2 regions of the Comamonas odontotermitis genome follow, and region 1 is predicted to be linked to the other one. Evidence: predicted binding sites of a transcription regulator. Region 1 holds the regulator's gene; the other holds the start of a gene.
What was found. The regulator NrdR, encoded in region 1, represses ribonucleotide reductase genes. The targets are predictions, from matches to a motif close to CACNANATNTNGTG.

Region 1 (10,485 bases):
AGGGTTCTATTTTGACCGGGTTTGGCAAGGTCTCCAAGCAAGCAGGAGGCAGAAACCGCTTTTACCTTTGCTGACCCGGACAAAAAGAAGGGCGGGATGCCATTCCCGCCCTCGATTCACTGGTTTCAACGATGCACCCGCTTACCGGGGTGCCAGGCTCAGTTCTGCACGCGGCGTCCAGTCCTTGTCCTGGCCTTCGGTCTTGACATTGCCCAGGAACAGGCGGTCGAGTTTGACGCCCTGCCCGGCCAGGTAATCGCGCACCGCTACCCCGCGCGCCAGCGCCAGCTCGCGCATGGCGCTGTCAGGCACATCCACGCTGGTGATGAGCAGGGTTTCCATCTCGGCCTGCGGGATGTCCGAGGCCAGGCCAATCATGTTGCGGGGCTTCTTGATGTCAGCGCGCTTGTAGACATCCTTGAGCAACGCCGGGTACTCGGCCGCACTGACCGCGGCCACATCGTCGGCCTTGCCACCGACGCGGATGGCGGCGCGGCGCTTCTGCGCCAGCACCATGTCGTTGATGCGTGCCTTGCGCCAGCCGTCCTTCTCCTGGGTCAGGTCGGACTGGCCGGTCACCGTCATCTGCAGCGCAGGGCGGTCCTGCAGAGCCTTGGCAATCTTGTCCAGATTGGCCTTGCTTGCATCGTCCAGTACAGCGCTGCCAGGGGCAAATGCCACCTGGCTGGCTTCTGCCCCGCCACCAAAAGCGCCTGAAAGCAGCGCAAAGGGCGATGTGACCGCCTTCATGATGAGGTTGCCGATCACCTTGAAGATGATGGGAGCAAGCTTGAACTGCGGATCATTGAGCGAGCCGCTGATCGGCAGGTCCAGATCGATCACGCCATTGCGATCCGCCAGCAGGGCCACTGCCAGCTTGACGGGCAGGCTCGCCGGTGCGCCCTGCACCGCATCGCCAAACTGCAGCTGGTTCAGTACCAGCTTGTTGGTGGCGGTGAGCTGGCCGTCAGGCTGCACGTCGTATTGCACGTCCACACTCATCTTGCCGCGCTCGATACCGTGGCCCGCATATTTGATGCTGTAGGGTGAGAGCGGCGAGAGCTCCAGATCGCGCACCTTGCCGTGGATATTGAGCGCCAGCGGCTTGGCCAGCGGGTTGAGCTTGCCGGTGATGTCGAGCGAAGCCGTGCCTTCGGCCTTGCCGCGCAGCTCCAGATCGGCGAGCTGCGGCGGCGAGCCAGGAGCCGCCGGCTCGGACGAGAAGGCGCTCATGCGGCCAGCCAGCTCGGACAGGTCGGCCGAGTAGTTGGGCCGGATGAAATGGTCACTGAACTTGACCGTGCCTCCCGCCAGGGTGATGGGGCCCATGTCGATGATGGGGCCAGCCGCCGAAGAAGCGGCATCCGCAGCGGGAGCCACCACCGCAGCCGGTGCCGGAGTCGCTGATGCAGCCGCCTTGGCTGCAACAGGCTCCTTGCCATCCTTGCTGCTATCGGCGGCGGCGCCTGCAGGCGCGCCTTCGCTGCCACCCAGGTCCTGCAGATTGAGCTTGCCGTTTTCCTGCACGATCAGACGGGCATAGAAATCGGACAAGGCCGTCTCACCTACCTTGACCTTCATGCGCTGGCCGGGTGCCATCTGCACGTCCAGGCCGCGCAGGCTCAGCACCTTCCAGTTGAGCAGGTCATCGCTGGCGCCGATCAGGCCGGAGCCCAGACCGCTGCGAGTCGCTGCACCCGTTGATTTTTCAGAGGTTTTCAGGGCCTTAGCGCCCGATACATCTGCGCCATCCGCTTCCTTTTCGATAGCATCAACAGCACCATCGCCTGCTTTCAGCGTTCTGGCAGCCGCCAGCGGCCGCACGCGCACGTCATCCAGCCCGGCATCGCCCTTGACACTGAGAACCGGCCCCTTGGGCGATTGCACGAAGTCGATGTTGCCCTTGAAACTGGCATCCGCCCGCATCAATCGCACCGGCAGCGCCGCCTCCGCGTAGGAGACAAAGGCATGCACCGGCAACTGGCTCAGGTTCAGGCGCCCTGCAGCCGACAGCGGGCTCATGCCCAGGCTGCCATCCCACACCAGCCGCCCTGGCTCGGCGCGGCCCGTGGCAATGCGGCCCGATACCTTCAACGGCGATGGCTTGGCCTTGACCGCCAGCGGTGCGTAATCCCGCAGTTCCACATCAAAATCCGCCAGCCGCACTGCCACCTTGCGCGGTGTGGATTCGTCCTGGTAGGCAACACTGGCGCCCTTTACTGCAATGCGCGAGAGCTGCACATCCCACGGCTTGTCTGCCGTGGCGTCCTTGGCGGCGGGCTTTTTCGCGTCCTTTTCCAGTTTTTCTGATTTTTCTGCCTTGGCCGCCTTGGTGGCGGGCAGCCAGTCTTCGAACATCATGCGGCCGCTCTTGTCACGCGACACGCCCAGTACGGGCTTGAGCAACTCCACCGAGCCCACCACGACCTGCTGCTTGGCGGTATCGAGCGTGGCGTCCTTGACCAGAAGCTGCTGCAGCTCCAGCAGGTTGTCCTTGCCCTTGAGGCCCACAGCGGGGCCGTGGAGCGCTGCGCAGTTGGCCTTGCTGTTGCATTGCAAGGCAACGTCCGACACGGTGAGTTGCGCCAGCGTCAACTGCACAGCCTCGCCCAGCCAGTGCAGCTGCATTTCGCTGTCGATACTGCCCAGCAGGCCCGGCTCGATCACGCCGGTCAGGTAGGACGCGCCCAGTTGCAACGGCAGTGCGGTGGTCTTCACCTCCACCTCGGCGGCCTGGTCGGTGGCCTTGCCGCTGAAGGCAATGTGCCCCGATGACGGAACACCCTTGTCACCCGACAGGCCCGATTCGCCCTGGAAGGCAAACGGTTCCTTGAAGGGCCAGGCAATCTTGCTGGCCGTCATTGCAAAATCATTGAGCTGGACGCGCGCTGGCACAGGCACGCTCTCGTCCACCCACAGGCCTTGCACATGCTTGAGTTGGACCTCGTCCACCACCACATTCCATGCGGGCTTGCCTGCGCCACCCGGGGATGCGGCGGCCTTGGCTACCTTGGCAGTCTTCGACGGGCTGGCAGCTTCGCCTGCAGAACTGGCCTGCGCTGCGGGCTCTGCAGCAGATGTACTGGCTGCGACCGCTTCAGTGCCAACCGGCTTCTCGGTCGTACTTTTGGCATCTTTTATGCCATTTTCTCGCGTTGGCGCTGCGCCATCTGCTACTTTTTCAGTAGCATTCTTGGACTCATTCGCCGTTGTAGCCTTGGCCTCCAGCGGCTCGCCTTGCGCATCCAGCAGGCGCAGCTTGCCATCCTTGCCGCGCTTGAGCGAGAGTTGCGCACCATCCAGCGCCACCTGGGCGATGTGTACCTGCCCGGCCAGCGGCTGCACGTCGGCCAGTTGCACATCCAGTTGCTTCCAGGCCAGCAGCTCGTCGTTGCTGGCGTCATGCACCTGCACGCCGGAGGCATGCACGTCACCACTCAGCTTGACGGCAGCCTTGTCCGTCTGTTCAAAGGCCACTTTCAGATTGGCATTCAGCACGCCGGATACCAGCTTGACGGGAACGGAAGCCGGGATGTAGCCCAGATACGGCTTGAGATCGAGGTCCTTGATCGCAAAGCTCGCGTCGGTCTTGCGATCGTCGGTAAACGGCGTCGATTCGGCCTGGCTGGCAAACTGGCTGCCATTGAGACCAAAGGAGAGCTGCGGCACCACCTTGATCTCACGCTTGGATTCCAGGTTGCTGACGAACGGAATGCCCAGGTGCAGGCTGCTCAGGTCATGGGTCTGGCCCACGGTGTCATCGCGGAACAGCACCTGCCCGTCCTTGAGCTCGATGTTGTAGAGCGCAAAGTGCGCGGTCTTGCCATCATCGGGGGGCGAATTCGGGTCCTTCAGCCTGGCAACGATGTCGTCAAAGTCGAACTTGCCGGGCGCTGTCTGCGCCACGCGCACCACGGGCTTGTCGATCTGGATGGCATCGAGCACGGGAGCCAGACGGAAGACCGACTGGATATCGGCATCGACATACACGCGGTCCACAGCGAACTGGGGTTCGCTGCCTGGCGCGGGCCCCGCAACCTGCAAGTCGCGCACCGTCAGCTCCAGAGACCAGGGTTTGAATTCCACCGCACCGATATGCACCGCGCGGCCCAGCTTTTCGGAGGCGATCTTTTCGCCTTGGGTGCGCAGCAGCCACGGCAAGGCCAGCCATGACAGCGCCCACAGCGCCAGAAGCGCCACCACACACCACGCGAGGCGGCGCAGCCAGCGCAGGCCTGCGCCCGTTTTCTTTTGGGATTTTTGTTGTTCGCTCACGGCGAAAGTCCTCAATCAGGGTCGACACCCGCATTGTGCCCAAAGAACCATCTAAATAGATAGCAGCACAGCGAATCAACGCCAGCGCGAGCCACCTTTTCACAATCGTTCAAAGCATCAGGGCCCATCCTCGCCTCTCCCAGGAGAAAGCTATTCGCTCCTCTATATATAGAGGGACGGACAAATACCTTGGGAAAGACCAGCCCTCCCGCCATGCGCCACAAGGCTCCCGCGGGCTCCCGGATTCCCACCGAACCGCTACCAACCATTTACCACTGTTACATCAGAGGCACTCCCATCGCATCTTCTGCCCATTTTTTGTCGATGAACAGCGTTGCATAAGCCATTTTTTGGACAAATGGCAGCCTTCCACCGCCCCGCAAGCCCGCCTTGATGCGTTCAAACCTTGAATTTACCCTGGCAAAATAACCTATAGACCCGAGAAGGCAACAGGTTATTGGGTATTTTTACCCATAATTTATAGCAAATATGCGCTTACCAAACATGGTTTGCAATCGCCATGGAAGGCGCTGCAAGGGCCACTCGCTGGCTACAGGCTGCTCACGAAACCTCAACCCGGTGCCGCCAGGCAACCGTGCCTCTTTTCCAACATCAACTCCGGAATACATCGGCGGGCAGGCCGTGCAGACTTTGGCCTTCACGCACTCATAACTTCATAGCATCCAAGCAAGAAACTTTATATGGAATATCGAGGTTTCAAATGATTGCTTATGCCAATGAAAAATAACCAATCTTATGGTTTATGGCTATGACCCGCCAAAAGCTGCCCACAACGATTGCGGCCACAGATGCGGGTTTTTACTAGGCTGTGGAGACCCAATCCACCCTGCCCTACCGTGCACATGGGTCCGCTGCGGCGGGTTGCTATACACGTTTTTTTACTACTTTTTTGTCTTAATTTTGAATTCTATAGTGTTGACTGTTTATTAAGCGAGCTTCTAGAATTCGTCCCATTGCATTTTTTGCTGAATTTTTAGTCACACCCACGTGGTGTTTTGATCGTAGCCCCTGACACGCAAGCAGCGTGCATGAAACGACAAGGGTCGCCTGCAAAGCAGCGGGCAGCCTGATTGGTGCCACACAGGACGGTGTTGCGCCACCTGCCAGTCTTCAACCCCACCACGGCGGTGATCGGGACGGCAGGACAGAGAAAGGAATCATTGGTATGACGGCTTCCGCGAAAGTGGCTGCCGGTGCGCGCTCTTTGGGCAGCACCTTAGCCCATGGCATTGTGGCCATGGCCCACAACAGTTTGGCATTGGTTGGTTTGTTGGTGGCGTTCTGTGCGCTCACCCTGTTTTCGCGCGCAGATCTGCGCAATGCAGGGGAAGACTACCTGCGCACCTGGCTGCAGGCACGCCAGGAAAGCGCAGCCGATGCCGTGGCCGACAGCACCGGCAGCACGGATGCCAGCATCATTGCCGCGGTGGACCGCGCTACGGCCACCAACCCACAGCAACTGCCTAAGAACCAGGCAGCCGTGGCCTACTGGCTGGCCAAAAAGTACCGTGTGGCGCCCGAGCCACTGGCAGTGCTGGTCTCCGAAGCCTTTCAGGTCGGCAAGGAAACCAAGCTCGACCCGACCCTGATCCTGGCCATCATGGCTGTGGAATCGAGCTTCAACCCCTTCGCGCAAAGCTCGGTGGGTGCCCAGGGCCTGATGCAGGTGATGACCAAGATCCACACCGACAAGTACGAACACTTTGGCGGCCACTTTGCCGCATTCGACCCGGTGACCAACCTGCGCGTGGGCGTGAAGGTGCTGCAGGAATGCATTCAGCGCGCCGGCTCCCTTGAAGGCGGTCTGAAATACTATGTGGGCGCTGCCAACCTGCCCGACGACGGCGGCTACGCTGCCAAGGTGATGGCCGAGCACTTCCGCATCAAGCAGGTGGCCAATGGCCGCAGCAACCCTGCAGAGCCCGCAGCCAAGCCATCGTTGTCTGCCAAGGCGAGCGTACCGGCCGTCACCATGCCTGCAGTGCAAAACAAGGCCCCAGTGCCTGCAGCACCAGCAGACAGCGCTACTGCAACTGTAGCATTGGTGGACAAGGCTGGCGCCGCTACGGCACAGCCTGCCAAGACCGAGTCCACGACCGTGGCCATGGGCTCCTGATGGCCGGTGCGGCCACTGGACAGCTCTGGATATGAAACGGGCACCCTGCGGGGTGCTTTTTCTTTGCCCGGGCATTTAGTCCAGTAGAAGTTACAGTCTGCCAAGCCTCGGCTACACTAGCCGGGTACGCGACTGGCGATAGACATCTGAGCAACCAGATTGTTGACGTGGAACGCAGGCCTGCCCTGCAGCAACCACCGGGGAGCGTACCGTGCGAGGGACTACGGTGCCACGATCACCGCCTGTGTCTTGCCACGTGTTAGCCGTGCGCCTGGGCAGCCCTTGCTTTCTATCGCCAGCTTCTGGCGGGCAGGGGGTTACTTCTGACTCAACCGACCGTCATGTACCACCGTAACATTCTTGTCGAACAGACCGACGCCGAACTCTTTGCGGCCATCCAGGCCGAAAACCAGCGCCAAGAACAGCACATCGAGCTGATCGCCAGCGAAAACTATGCATCGCCCGCCGTGATGTGGGCCCAGGGCACCCAGCTGACCAACAAGTACGCAGAAGGCTATCCCGGCAAGCGTTACTACGGCGGCTGCGAGTATGTGGACATTGCCGAGAAGCTGGCCATCGACCGCGTCAAGGAACTGTTTGGCGCAGAAGCCGCCAACGTGCAGCCCCATTGCGGCGCCTCGGCCAATGAAGCCGTGTTCCTCGCCTTCCTCAAGCCCGGCGACACCATCATGGGCATGAGCCTGGCCGAAGGCGGCCACCTGACGCACGGCATGCCGCTCAATATTTCGGGCAAGTGGTTCAACGTGGTCTCCTACGGCCTCAATGAGAAGGAAGAGCTGGACTACGACGCCATGGAGAAGAAGGCGCACGAGACCAAACCCAAGCTGATCATTGCCGGTGCTTCGGCCTACTCGCTGTCCATCGACTTCGCTCGCTTTGCCAAGGTCGCCAAGGACGTGGGCGCCATCTTCATGGTGGACATGGCCCACTACGCCGGCCTGATTGCCGCTGGCGAGTACCCCAACCCTGTGCCCCACGCCGATGTGGTGACCACCACCACCCACAAGAGCCTGCGCGGCCCCCGTGGCGGTGTGATCCTGATGAAGGCCGAGCACGAAAAGGCCATCAACAGCGCCGTGTTCCCCGGCCTGCAGGGCGGCCCGCTGATGCACGTGATCGCAGCCAAGGCCGTGGCCTTCAAGGAAGCGCTGCAACCCGAGTTCAAGCAGTACGCCCAGCAGGTCAAGACCAATGCCCGCATCGTGGCTGAAACGCTGACCCAGCGTGGCCTGCGCATCGTCTCCGGCGGCACGCAAAGCCATGTGATGCTGGTCGATCTGCGCGCCAAGGGCATTACCGGCAAGGAAGCAGAAGCCGTGCTGGGCGCAGCCCACATGACGATCAACAAGAACTCCATCCCCAACGACCCTGAAAAGCCGATGGTGACCAGCGGCGTGCGTATCGGCACCCCCGCGATGACGACCCGTGGCTTCAAGGACGAGGAAGCGCGCCTCACGGCCAACCTGATTGCCGACGTGCTGGACAACCCGCGCGATGAAGCCAACATCGCCGCCGTGCGCGCCAAGGTGAACGAGCTGACCGCCCGCTTCCCTGTGTATCGCTGATTGACACACCGCCAGCGCCTATGAAATGCCCCTTCTGCAACCATCCCGACACCCAGGTGGTCGAAACCCGTGTGGCAGAAGACGGCGGCTTCATCCGGCGCAGGCGTCAGTGTGGCAACTGCGAGAAGCGCTTTACCACCTATGAGCGGCCGGAAGTGAGCTTCCCCGCCATCGTCAAGAAGGATGGCCGCCGCATCGACTATGACCGCAGCAAGCTGCGCGGCTCGTTCAGCCTGGCGCTGCGCAAGCGCCCGGTCAGCATCGACAAGGTGGACATGGCGCTCGAACATGTGGAAGACAAGCTGCGCAGCCTGGGCGCCCGCGAGGTGCAGACCCATCTGATCGGCGAGCTGGTGATGACCGAGCTGCAAAAGCTCGACAAGGTGGCCTACATCCGCTATGCCAGCGTCTACCGCAGCTTCGAGGATATTGACCAGTTCAAGTCCATCGTCGATGAGGTGACCAAGCCGGCGACGGGCAAGAAGGACACGGGCAGGAAAAAGCCCTGAGCCCCCTGCTTTCAACCCTCCAACAAAAAAGCGAACCCTCGGGTTCGCTTTTTTCATAGCAGCAGGCGTACAGCTGGCGGGCTTCTAAGGCTCTTTTCCATCAAACCTCAGGGGCCTGCGCGGCAATCGGCCCAAAGCCCACCACCACATCGGCATTCTGCGCGCGGTGGCGCAGGACATGGTCCATCAGCACCATGGCCAGCAAGGCCTCGGCAATGGGTGCAGCGCGGATGCCCACGCAGGGGTCATGGCGGCCCTTGGTGATGACTTCGGTGCTGTTGCCGTCGACATCGATCGACTCGCGCGGGCTGATGATCGAGCTGGTGGGCTTGATTGCGATGCGGATCTCGATGTCCTGCCCGGTGCTGATGCCACCCAGAATGCCGCCCGCGTTGTTGCTGCGAAAACCCTGGGGGCTGAGCGAATCACCATGGGTGGTGCCGCGCTGGGCCACGCTGTCAAAGCCCGCGCCAATCTCCACGGCCTTGACGGCATTGAGGCCCATCATGGCGTAGGCGATGTCCGCATCGAGCTTGTCGTACAGCGGCTCGCCCAGGCCCACGGGCACGCCGCTGGCGTTGACGCGAATCAACGCGCCGCAGGAATCGCCCGATTTGCGCAGCGCATCCATGTATTCCTCGTAGCGCGTCACATCGGCCACGGGGGCAAAGAACGGGTTGTCAGGCACATGCTCCCAGCTCTCGAACGGCAGGGCCACCTCGCCCACTTGCAGCATGCAGGCACGGAACTCGGTGCCAAACTTCTCCCTGAGCCACTTCTTGGCCACAGCGCCTGCCGCCACCGTGGGCGCGGTCAGGCGCGCAGACGAGCGGCCGCCGCCACGCGGATCGCGGATGCCGTACTTGTGCCAGTAGGCATAGTCGGCATGGCCAGGGCGAAAGCTCTGCGCAATATTGGAGTAATCCTTGCTGCGCTGGTCGGTGTTGCGGATCAGCAGCGAGATCGGCGTGCCGGTGGTCTTACCTTCGTAGACGCCCGAGAGAATCTCGACCTGGTCAGGCTCGTTGCGCTGCGTCACGTACTTGCTGGTACCGGGGCGGCGACGGTCCAGATCGTGCTGGATGTCTGCTTCGCACAGCGCCATGCCCGGGGGGCAGCCATCAATCACACAGCCAATGGCCGGGCCGTGGGATTCGCCGAAGTTGGTGACAGTGAATAAGGTGCCGAAGGTATTGCCGCTCATAGCCCGCCATTATGCGGGCGAAAGCAACGGCCACCAGAGAGACCGGGCAAGCCGCCAACGCAACTTGCCTGCATGCAGCACCATCTACGCCCTCCAAACGCAGGTTTTTTGCATGAAATGAGCCTTTCTCGCCCTGCCAATGCGCAGCAGTGCATCAAAACCATAGCAATCACTGCACACAGATCAAAACCACTGCGGCGCAGCAGTGCCCGGCGGCATGGACGGGTAGCGCCACGGCATGGCCACACCACCCAGCACGCCGCTGTGGCGTACCGCAGTCAGTACGCCGAAACCGCTGGCCAGCGTTTCGAGGTAAGGCGCTACTCGGGCTGCATGCCCTCCCTCGGCCGTATCGCCAAGCCCTTGCGGCAGCACAGGCCGCTGCCCCAGTTCCCGGAGCCACTGGGCCGTGCGCGCCAGCGATACCTGCACATGCCAGCTCCCCCCTTGCGTGGCCTGGCGGTACAGCGCGGCCTGGATGCCGAAGGCCAGCCAGAAGCCTGCGGCGTAATCCAGAATCTGCATCGGCAGCGCACGCAGGCCGCCACTGCCACCACTGGCGTTGCCGCCTGCAATGCCCTCAAAGGCCTGGCCTTCCGCCCAGTTGATGCCGCTGGCCGTCTGCACCAGCGAATCGAACCCGCGCCGGTCTGCCCACGGCCCGCTGCGCCCATAGGCCGACAGGCTGGCGTACACAATGCCGGGGCGCAACTGCACCGTCTGTTGCGGGCCAAAGCCCAACGCATCCAGGCTGCCGGGATGGTAGCCCTGCAG
Region 2 (10,485 bases), 2.1 Mb from region 1:
CCGTCATCAGCCAGCAGCCACCGCCACAACGCAAGGTCTATGCCTGGCTGCCGACCATCGGGCTCGATCTGTTGCTGATATCGCTGCTGGAAGTGACAAAGACCGGCAGTTACACGCTTACACCGCTGTTCGGGCTGACCGTTTTGTTTGCCGGCACACTGGGCGGCTGGCTGGTGGTTCTGGGCACCTGCGCCTACATCACGATTTTTCTGCTGATGGAGACCCTCACGGCAACAGCATCGGTGCTGGATCTCGAAGTTACGCAGAATACCGTGCAAGCGGGCCTGGCGGGTGCGGCCTACTTCCTGGTGGGTATCCTGGTCCGCCTGCTGGCAGCACGTGTGGAGCGCGAGACACGGCAGGGTCTGCGCGCCGCAGCCGCAGCCAATCAGCAGGAGCAGGTCAATGCATTGATCCTGCAGAACCTGCCAGACGGCGTTCTGGTGGTGGACCAGCAGCTTCAGGTGCACAGCGCCAACCCCGCTGCCATGGCACTGCTGCAGCAGCTCACCACTCCCGTGCCATTGCAGCAGCTGGGGCTACTGCCGGCATGGCAAGGCGTGGTGCACCAGATCAACGACACCTTTCGCAATGGCGAAGCCATCTCCAGCGATCAGGCCTTGATCGCGCCAGGCTCCGCCCCCGTCGGCCTGCACGTCCGAACCTGGCTGACCCACCCGCTACCGGGATTGGGCACCATCGACAGCGCGGACAATGACCCGTTGTGCCTCGTTTTCCTCCATGACCTGCGTGAAATGGAAGCGCGCCTGCGCACCGAAAAGCTGGCTGCCATGGGGCGTATGTCGGCTGCTGTGGCACACGAAATCCGCAACCCGCTCGCAGCCATTACCCAGGCCAATGCGTTGCTGGACGAAGACCTGACCGACCCCAACCTCAAGCGCCTCACCTATATGGTCGAACAGAACGCCCAACGCCTTGGAAGGATTGCGGAAGACATTCTGGACATCGCTCGGGTGCATAACCAGATACAGCCCGGAGAAGGCGAAGCCGTACTGCTGGACGACACCGTCTACGAAATCTGCAATGACTGGATGGCGCTCGCGCCAGCCGCGCACCAAGTGGCGCTGTCCCTGCATGCCGAGGGCAGTCTGGTGGCATTTGACACAGGGCATCTGCGCCAACTGCTGTACAACCTGCTCAACAATGCGCAACGCTACCGCAGCGACCATGCCGATGCCTTGCAGGTAACCACCTCCAGCACCCTGGCCGGCACGGCCACCATGGTAGTGTGGAGCGACGGTCAGCCCATCGAGCCGACCATCGAGAAGCACTTGTTCGAGCCCTTTTTCTCGTCGGAGAGCCGCTCGAGCGGACTTGGTCTGTACATCTGCCGGGAGCTGTGCACCCGCCACGGCGCTATGATCCGCTATGAAAGACAAAGCGCCCGTCACTCGAATATACGCGATGGGAATGCTTTCATCGTGCAGTTCCGCAGGGCTGCCAACTCCGTTGCACAACCATCTCTTGAGCGCCTGCTGCCGATATGAGTTTTGAAAATACCTCCGTTCTGGTCGTGGACGATGAGCCCGACCTGCGCACGCTGTATGAACTGACGCTGCTGCGTGAGGGCTACCGCGTGCATACGGCTGGCTCGGTGCAGGAAGCGCAGTCCCAATTGCAGCAGCAGCAGTTCGATATCCTGATCACCGACATGCGACTGCCCGATGGCCTGGGCATGGAGCTGCTGCAGACGCTGCGCAGCCAGGGGCGCAGTGAGCGCGCCATCGTCATCACCGCCTATGGCTCGGCCGAAAATGCCATCGCCGCCTTGCGGGAAGGCGCCTTCGACTACCTCACCAAACCGGTCGATCTCAAACAATTCCGCCAGGTTGTCGCATCCGCGCGCCAGGGCCTGCCCAGTCCCTCTCCCGTGCAACAAGCACCGGCAGGCGACAGCAGTGCCCGATCCCCGGCAGCGGCAACAGCTCCAGCCAAGGAGCTGGTGGGCCAGTCACCAGCCATGCAGCAGGTGCGTGAGCGAATCGCCAAGGTGGCCAGCAGCATGGCGCCCATTCTGGTGCGCGGCGAATCCGGTACTGGAAAGGAACTGGTCGCCCAGGCCCTGCACTCCCACAGCCAGCGCGCTGCGGGCCCGATGGTGGCCGTCAACTGCGGTGCGATCCCGGAAGCGCTGCTGGAAGCCGAATTCTTTGGCGCCAAGAAGGGCTCCTACACCGGCGCAGCCCAGGACCGGGAAGGTTTTTTCCAGGCCGCGCATGGAGGTACCCTGTTTCTTGACGAGATCGGCGAACTGCCGCTGGCCATGCAAGCCAAATTGCTGCGGGCGATTCAGGAGCGAAAAATCCGCCCCCTCGGTGGTCAGCAGGAAGAAGCTGTCGATGTCCGCATCGTCAGCGCCACGCACCGTGACCTGGCGGCCGATGTGGCGCAAGGGCGCTTTCGCCAGGACTTGTACTACCGACTCAATGTCATCGAGATCGTGATTCCGCCTCTGCGCGAGCGGCGTGAGGACCTGCCTCAGTTGTGCACCGTGTTGCTGCAGCGCATTGCGCAAGACCACGGCCAGCCCGCCTACCAGCTGACGGAAGAGGCCCTCGCCACCATTGCGGCCTACCCGCTGGCTGGCAATGTGCGCGAGCTGGAGAACCTATTGCTGCGCTCGGTCGCCTTGAGCGACGGATCACTGCTGAAAATAGACCAGCCAGCAAAAGCCTGGCAGCCAGACCCGGCCAATGCAGCCCCGCCACCCGCTGCGCAAGCGGCATTCCGGTTGCCAGAACCCTCCGCAACACCGGCCTCTCTGCCTTTGGCCGTTGGCGCAGCAACTGCGCCGCCCATCCCCGGCAATACCTACCCTTGCGACCAAGACCTGCCCCAGGATCTGCAAACCTGGATGGACGAGCTGGAGCGAGACATACTGGTGCGGGCACTGCGCGAATTCGGCTTCAACCGCACAGCGGCGGCAGCGCGCCTGGGCATCAGCCTGCGGCAAATCCGCTACCGGATGGAGCGGCTGCACATCGCAGATACGCATGACGGAGTTCCTCACCAGTGACGCCCGCCCCACGCGCATCGCAATTGCCATCAGCCTGGGATGCCGGATGGCTACAAATGGCCACCCACTGTCCGTCACCCAATTTCGGCCCTCGGCCTGCAGCCACGGACATTGACCTGCTGGTACTGCATTCGATCAGCCTGCCCCCCGGCATCTATGGCACCGGAGACGTACAGCGCCTTTTTGTGAACCAGCTGGACTGGGACGCACATCCTTATTTTCAAGGCATCCGCGGGCTGAAGGTGTCTTCGCACTTCTTTATCACCCGAGTTGGCACCGTCTGGCAGTTTGTAAGCTGCAATGACCGAGCCTGGCATGCAGGTGCGTCCAGTTGGCAGGGGCGTGAGCGCTGCAACGACTACTCCATCGGCATTGAACTGGAGGGCCTGGAGGGCCTGCCTTTCGAGGCAGCGCAATATGCGGCCTTGGCTCAGGTCTGCCAGCATGTCGAAGATGAATACTCAATCCGTCAGATTGCGGGGCATGAACATGTGGCCCCGGGACGCAAGCAGGATCCGGGCAGCGGCTTCGTCTGGCCTCAGTTGCAACAGATGCTGAACTGGCCCCGGGCCATGTTTCCGCCAGGTACCGTCTAGCTACGCTCCTTCTGCATTTTCAAAGCCCTTGGCGGCACCCGCCCCATCAGGAACGCGTGCATAACTGCACGCTTGGCATGGACGCCACACGCCGTCTGTCGTTGCCACTCGCGGCCAACATTTTTTTCAATCGCATGCAGGCCATGCATTGCCCGATGTGAGGCCCGCTTTTCCCTGCAAGCACGCACCAGCGCTGCATTCGCACACCGAAAACATGCATCGGCGCGCATTGCCGCGCATGCTGCGATGCAACGCAGACAGCTTTATCACAATTTGTCACGACTCATTTCCATATATTGCGAAGTACACTATAGGTAGTGTTCAACAGGCCGCCAGACACTATATGTAGTGTCCCGAGCGTTCCCAGCCCTTTCCTGCGGGTTCCTGCTGACGTCGCTTTTTTCGATTTTCTACCGGTTTTTTTCAAGAGTTTCAGAGAGGACAACATGAACGCCGACTCGCTTTCCGCCGAACTGACACAACAGGACTCCAGCAAGCGCACGATTGACGGTTTCACCGTTCTTCCCGACTACCAGATCATTCGCCGGAACGGTGCCGTCGTTCCTTTCGAGCCGCCAAAGATCACCACCGCCATGATGAAAGCCTTTTTGGCGGTGCATGGCACCCAGGGCTCCGCATCAGCCAGCGTGCGCGAAGTGGTGGAGAACCTCACTCACACTGTGGTTCGCGCCCTGATGCGCTCACGCCCTGGCGGCGGTACCTTCCATATTGAGGATGTGCAGGACCAGGTGGAACTGGGCCTGATGCGCAGCGGCAACCATGAAGTGGCGCGCGCCTATGTGCTGTACCGCGAGCGCCGCAACCAGGAACGCGCACAGTTGCACGCCGAGCACGCGCCCGCCCAACCGGAGCTCCACGTGCTGGACAAGGGCCAGCGCGTGGTGCTGGATGTGAAAAAGCTGCACGACCGCATCACCGCTGCCTGTCAGGGCCTGGGCCAGGATGTGGACCCTGCGCCGGTGCTCAGCGAGACCCTGCGCAATCTGTACGATGGCATGAACATGGACGAGGTTTTCAAAGCCTCCATCCTGGCCGCCCGCACCCTGATCGAAAAAGAGCCTGACTACACCTTTGTGACCGCTCGGCTGCTGCTGCACACCATCACGCGCGAAATCCTGGGCCAGGATGTGGCAGCCTCCGACATGGGCGCGGCCTATGCTGCCTACTTCCCAGGCTACATCGCCAAGGGCGTAGAGCACGACCTGCTCAACCCCGACATGCTGAATTTCGACCTGCCGCGCCTCGCCTCGGCCCTGAACGCCGAGCGTGACCAGCAGTTCGACTACCTGGGCCTGCAGACGCTGTATGACCGCTATTTCCTGCACGTCAAAAAGCAGCGCATCGAGCTGCCCCAGGCCTTCTTCATGCGCGTGGCCATGGGCCTGGCGCTCAACGAGAAGGACCGCAATGCGCGCGCCATCGAGTTCTATGAGCTGCTGTCGTCGTTCGACTTCATGTCTTCCACGCCTACGCTGTTCAACAGCGGCACGCAACGCTCGCAGCTCTCCTCCTGCTACCTGACCACGGTCCCCGACGATCTGGGCGGCATCTATGACGCCATCCGTGAGAACGCACTGCTGTCCAAGTTTGCTGGCGGCCTGGGCAACGACTGGACGCGCGTGCGGGCCCTGGGTGCCCGCATCAAGGGCACCAATGGCGAATCGCAGGGCGTGGTGCCTTTCCTCAAGGTGGTCAATGACACGGCCGTGGCCGTGAACCAGGGCGGCAAGCGCAAGGGCGCGGTCTGCACCTACCTGGAAACCTGGCACCTGGACATCGAAGAATTCCTGGAGTTGCGCAAGAACACCGGCGATGACCGCCGCCGCACCCATGACATGAACACGGCCAACTGGATTCCCGACTTGTTCATGAAGCGTGTGATGGAAAAAGGCAGCTGGACCCTGTTCTCGCCATCCGATGTGCCGGATCTGCATGACCTGTTCGGCGCCGCGTTCGAGAAGGCCTACACCGCCTACGAAGCCAAGGCTGCCACCGGAGAAATTGCACTCTCCAAAACCCTGCCTGCTGTCGACCTGTGGCGCAAGATGCTGTCGATGCTGTTCGAGACCGGCCATCCCTGGATCACCTTCAAAGATGCCTGCAACGTGCGTTCACCCCAGCAGCACGCCGGCGTGGTGCACTCCTCCAATCTGTGCACCGAGATCACGCTCAATACCAGTGACACCGAAACCGCTGTCTGCAACCTGGGCTCGGTCAACCTGGCCCGCCATATCAAGGACGATGGCAACGGCGGCAAGCAGCTGGACCAGGACAAGCTGAAAAAGACGGTCAATACCGCCATGCGCATGCTCGACAACGTCATCGACATCAACTACTACGCCGTGGACAAGGCGCGTGACTCCAACATGCGCCACCGCCCGGTCGGCCTTGGCATCATGGCTTTCCAAGACAGCCTGTACCAGTTGCACATTCCCTATGCCAGTGATGCCGCCGTGCAATTTGCCGACGAATCGATGGAAGCCGTGTGCTACTACGCCTACTGGGCGTCGACCGAGCTGGCCAAGGAGCGCGGCGTGTACTCCAGCTACCAGGGCTCGCTCTGGAGCCAGGGCATCCTGCCGCCCGATACGCTGGACATGCTGGCCCAGACCCGTGGCAATGCAGACTATGTACAGGTGGACCGCAGCGCACGCCTGGACTGGGAAGCCCTGCGTAAGAAAATTGCCAAGGACGGCATGCGCAACTCCAACTGCGTTGCCATCGCGCCCACGGCGACCATCTCGAACATCGTCGGCGTCGACGCATCGATCGAGCCATCCTTCGGCAACCTGTCCGTCAAATCCAACCTGTCGGGTGAATTCACCGTCATCAACCAGTACCTGGTGCGCGACCTCAAGCGCCTGGGTCTGTGGGACGAAGTGATGGTGATGGACCTGAAACACTTTGATGGATCACTGCGCCCGATCGATCGCGTTCCGCACGAGCTCAAGGCTCTGTACGCCACCGCATTCGAAGTCGAGCCCGTCTGGCTGGTGGAAGCCGCGTCGCGCCGCCAGAAATGGATCGACCAGGCCCAGAGCCTCAATATCTATATTGCAGGCGCATCCGGCAAGAAACTGGACGACACCTACAAGCTCGCCTGGGTACGTGGCCTCAAGACCACCTACTACCTGCGCACCACCAGCGCCACACAAGTCGAAAAGTCCACCGTGCAAAGTCGTGTGCTCAATGCAGTGCCCAGCGCGGGCGCCGCGCCCGCTGCCACCGTGAGCGCACTGGATGCCGCTGCCGCAGCGGCCCGTTCGCAGGCCCCGGCCACCGACGTCAAGTTCTGCGCGATTGACGACCCCGGCTGCGAAGCCTGCCAGTAAACCTTTAGCCATCCACGCACGCGCCATCCCAATAATCCGTGGCCCGTGCGTCAGCCAGCAACGCAGATGGAGAGAACTAAATGCTGAGTTTTGAAGAAGAATCGCAAGCCACCGCAGCCATGCCCCAGGCAGGCAGCGGTACTGCCAGTACCCACAAGCGTGTCAATGCCGCCGACAAGCGCATCATCAACGCCAAGACCGACGTGAACCAGCTCGTTCCGTTCAAGTACAAATGGGCTTGGGAAAAGTACCTCGCCACCTGCGCCAACCACTGGATGCCGCAGGAAGTGAACATGACGCGCGACATCGCGCTGTGGAAGTCGCCCGATGGCCTGACGGAAGACGAGCGCCGCATCGTCAAGCGCAACCTGGGCTTCTTTGTCACCGCCGACTCGCTTGCGGCCAACAATATCGTGCTGGGCACCTACCGCCACATCACCGCCCCCGAATGCCGCCAGTTCCTGCTGCGCCAGGCATTCGAGGAAGCGATCCACACGCACGCCTACCAATACATCGTCGAGTCCCTGGGCCTGGACGAAGGCGAGATTTTCAACGCCTACAACGAAGTCAAATCGATCCGCGACAAGGACGAGTTCCTGATCCCGTTCATCGAAGCGATCATGGACCCGGACTTCCATACCGGCACGCCCGAGACCGACCAGACCCTGCTCAAGAGCCTGGTCGTCTTCGCCTGCCTCATGGAGGGCCTCTTCTTCTACGTGGGCTTCACGCAGATTCTGGCACTGGGCCGGCAGAACAAGATGACCGGTGCCGCCGAGCAGTACCAGTACATCCTGCGCGATGAATCGATGCACTGCAACTTCGGCATCGACCTCATCAACCAGCTCAAGCTGGAGAACCCGCACCTGTGGACGCCCGCGTTCAAGGACGAAATCAAGGCACTGTTCCTCAAGGCCGTCGACCTCGAATATGCGTACGCCGAAGACACCATGCCGCGCGGCGTGCTGGGCATGAATGCCTCGATGTTCAAAGGCTACCTGCGCTACATCGCGAACCGCCGGGCCACGCAGATCGGATTGGAGGCATTGTTCCCCAACGAAGAGAATCCGTTCCCATGGATGAGCGAGATGATCGATCTGAAAAAGGAAAGAAATTTCTTCGAAACACGCGTCATCGAATACCAGTCTGGTGGTGCGTTGTCGTGGGATTGAAGAGCATTGAAAGTGCGAACCCAAGAAAAATGTGGTTTTCCTGATAGAAAACTGTGAAATTTGGCGTCTTTATTGAGGTTTGCACTATGACAGTTGCTAGCAGCTGATGCACAATTCAGTTTGCTATCAAAACTTCGTGTCGAATTCAATCAGGCATGAAGTCTGCTTTCTAAATTGACCGAAGGAGAAGAGCATGGCAACGTCCAAAGCAAGCAAGAAGTCTGCAGACACCAAGGCAACTGCTAAGAAGGCTGCAACTACCAAGGCTGCTGCCCCCAAGGCCGCAGCAAAGCCCAAGGCCGTCAAGGCCGCCGCTGCCAAGCCAGCGGCCAAGAAGACTGCAACCAAGGCAGCAGCCAAACCTGCAGCCAAGGCAGCAAGCACCAAAAAAGCTGCTGCCAAGCCAGCAGCCAAAAAGGCCGCCGCTAAGCCGGTAGCCAAGAAAGCTGCAGCACCTGCCAAGAAGGCTTCTGCAAGCAAGGCCGCCGCCAAGCCAGCAGCAAAGAAGGCTGCCACCAAGGCCGTAGCCAAGAAGGCTGCAGCACCTGCCAAGAAGGCAGCGGCTCCAGCAAAGAAGGCAGCAGCCAAGCCTGCAGCGAAAAAGGCTGCAACCAAGGCCGTCGCCAAAAAGACCGCTGCCAAGCCAGCAGTGAAGAAGGCAGCACCCGCCAAGAAGGCTGTTGCTGCCAAGGCTCCTGCAAAGAAGGCCGCCGTCAAAGTGGTGGCCAAAAAGGCCGCAGTGAAGGCAGCTCCAGCCAAGAAGGCTGCTGCAGCTAAACCTGCTGCAAAGCCTGCAGCCAAGCCAGTTGCAAAGCCTGCGGCAAAGAAGGCGGCTCCAGCCAAGAAGGCAGTTGCAGCAAAGCCCGCAGCAAAAGCTGCCGCCAAGCCTGCTGCAAAGAAGGCTGCTCCTGCCAAGAAGGCTTCCGCAAAGCCTGCCCCTGCTGCAGCGCCTGCTGCTGCTGCATCCGCAGAGCCTGTGAAGACCGTGCTGAGCACCAACGCAGCCTGGCCCTTCCCAACCAGCAACCGCCCTCAATAAGAGCACGCGGCTTCTCAAAACAAAACCGGCTTCAAGCCGGTTTTGTTTTTGCTGCATCAGATATCAGCCACGTGGTGCAAGTACCAGCCTCAGCTGTCTTGCATTTGCAGGCATGGAGTCAACCCAATGCCCACCTGCAAGCTGGCAACTCCTGGGGTTGTTTTGACATGGGCCGTTGCAACGCGGTATCCAATGCGGACCCAACCCCTTCAGGAGCTCTGGATCATTCTTACACCGCTGCCGGATCGAAATCGAGCGTGTAGTTCTGCGGGCCGCGCGATGCGATCTTGAGCGCCCCCATGCGATTGCCCAATACCACGCAATCGTGCAAGGTGCGGCCGTTTTCCAGGCCCCACAGCAGCCCACCGCGCCAGGCATCGCCACAACCGGTGGGATCGACCACGGTCTTGGCCTGGGTGCCTGGCACATGGGTCTGCACGCCGTTTTCCCAAAGCGCGCAGCCTTCGGCTGCCAAGGTCACCATAAGCCCCTTGACCTGTTTGGAAATCTCTTCGAACGACAGCCCGGTACGATCGCTCAGCATCTTGCCTTCGTAGTCATTCACCGTCACCCAGGTCGCCAGGCTGATGAAGTGGCACAGCTCCTCGCCATTGAACATCGGCAGACCCTGACCAGGATCGAATACAAAAGGGATGCCTGCGGCATGCAGTTGCTCGGCATGCTGCAGCATGGCATCGCGCCCATCAGGCGCCACGATGCCAATGGCTGCACCGCAATCCTTGGTGATCTGGTTTTGATGCGCCTGCATCATCGCCCCAGGGTGAAAGGCAGTGATCTGGTTGTTGTCCAGGTCGGTAGTGATCATGCATTGGGCGGTGTAGGTATCTTCCAGCTTCTTCACAAAGCGGGTATCGATACCCAGGTGTTGCATGTGCGCCAGATAACCATCGCCATCATCGCCCAGCATGGCCATGGGCAGCGGCTTGCCACCCAGTAGTTGCAGGGCGTAGGCAATATTGCCGGCGCAGCCGCCAAAGTCGCGGCGCAAGGTGGGCACCAGGAACGATACGTTCAGAATGTGGATCTGCTCGGGCATGATCTGGTCGGCAAAACGGCCATCAAAGGTCATGATGTTGTCAAACGCAAGCGAACCGCAAATCAGCGAGGCCATGTAAATCCAATCCTTTTCAATCAAACAAATAGGTAGCGCACGGAGCGTGCACACAGGTCATGCGCGCAGGTGTCGTTTTCAGGGGTAGAAGGCCTGCACACGGTAACCTACCACTTCCTGGCCGCGATCCGCCACCCCGAGGGCGACCACTCCCGT

Region 2: the regulator NrdR is predicted to act here: its motif matches at 3,971-3,984, upstream of LAD35_RS03315 (ribonucleoside-diphosphate reductase subunit alpha).

Annotation. Positions count from the first base shown of each region.
Region 1 covers NZ_CP083451.1:3,077,725-3,088,209, forward strand. Annotated here, with positions in the region: gene LAD35_RS14210 (DUF748 domain-containing protein) at 142-4,275, opposite strand; gene LAD35_RS14215 (lytic transglycosylase domain-containing protein) at 5,462-6,412, shown strand; ZMP/ZTP riboswitch at 6,531-6,696, shown strand; gene glyA (serine hydroxymethyltransferase) at 6,754-7,998, shown strand; gene nrdR (transcriptional regulator NrdR) at 8,019-8,507, shown strand; gene aroC (chorismate synthase) at 8,608-9,711, opposite strand; gene LAD35_RS14235 (CoA transferase) at 9,895-10,485, opposite strand, start outside.
Region 2 covers NZ_CP083451.1:729,555-740,039, reverse strand. Annotated here, with positions in the region: gene LAD35_RS03330 (ATP-binding protein) at 1-1,508, shown strand, start outside; gene LAD35_RS03325 (sigma-54-dependent transcriptional regulator) at 1,505-3,037, shown strand; gene ampD (1,6-anhydro-N-acetylmuramyl-L-alanine amidase AmpD) at 3,034-3,633, shown strand; gene LAD35_RS03315 (ribonucleoside-diphosphate reductase subunit alpha) at 4,080-6,986, shown strand; gene LAD35_RS03310 (ribonucleotide-diphosphate reductase subunit beta) at 7,106-8,158, shown strand; gene LAD35_RS03305 (hypothetical protein) at 8,352-9,197, shown strand; gene LAD35_RS03300 (carbohydrate kinase family protein) at 9,427-10,329, opposite strand; gene LAD35_RS03295 (DUF3426 domain-containing protein) at 10,408-10,485, opposite strand, start outside.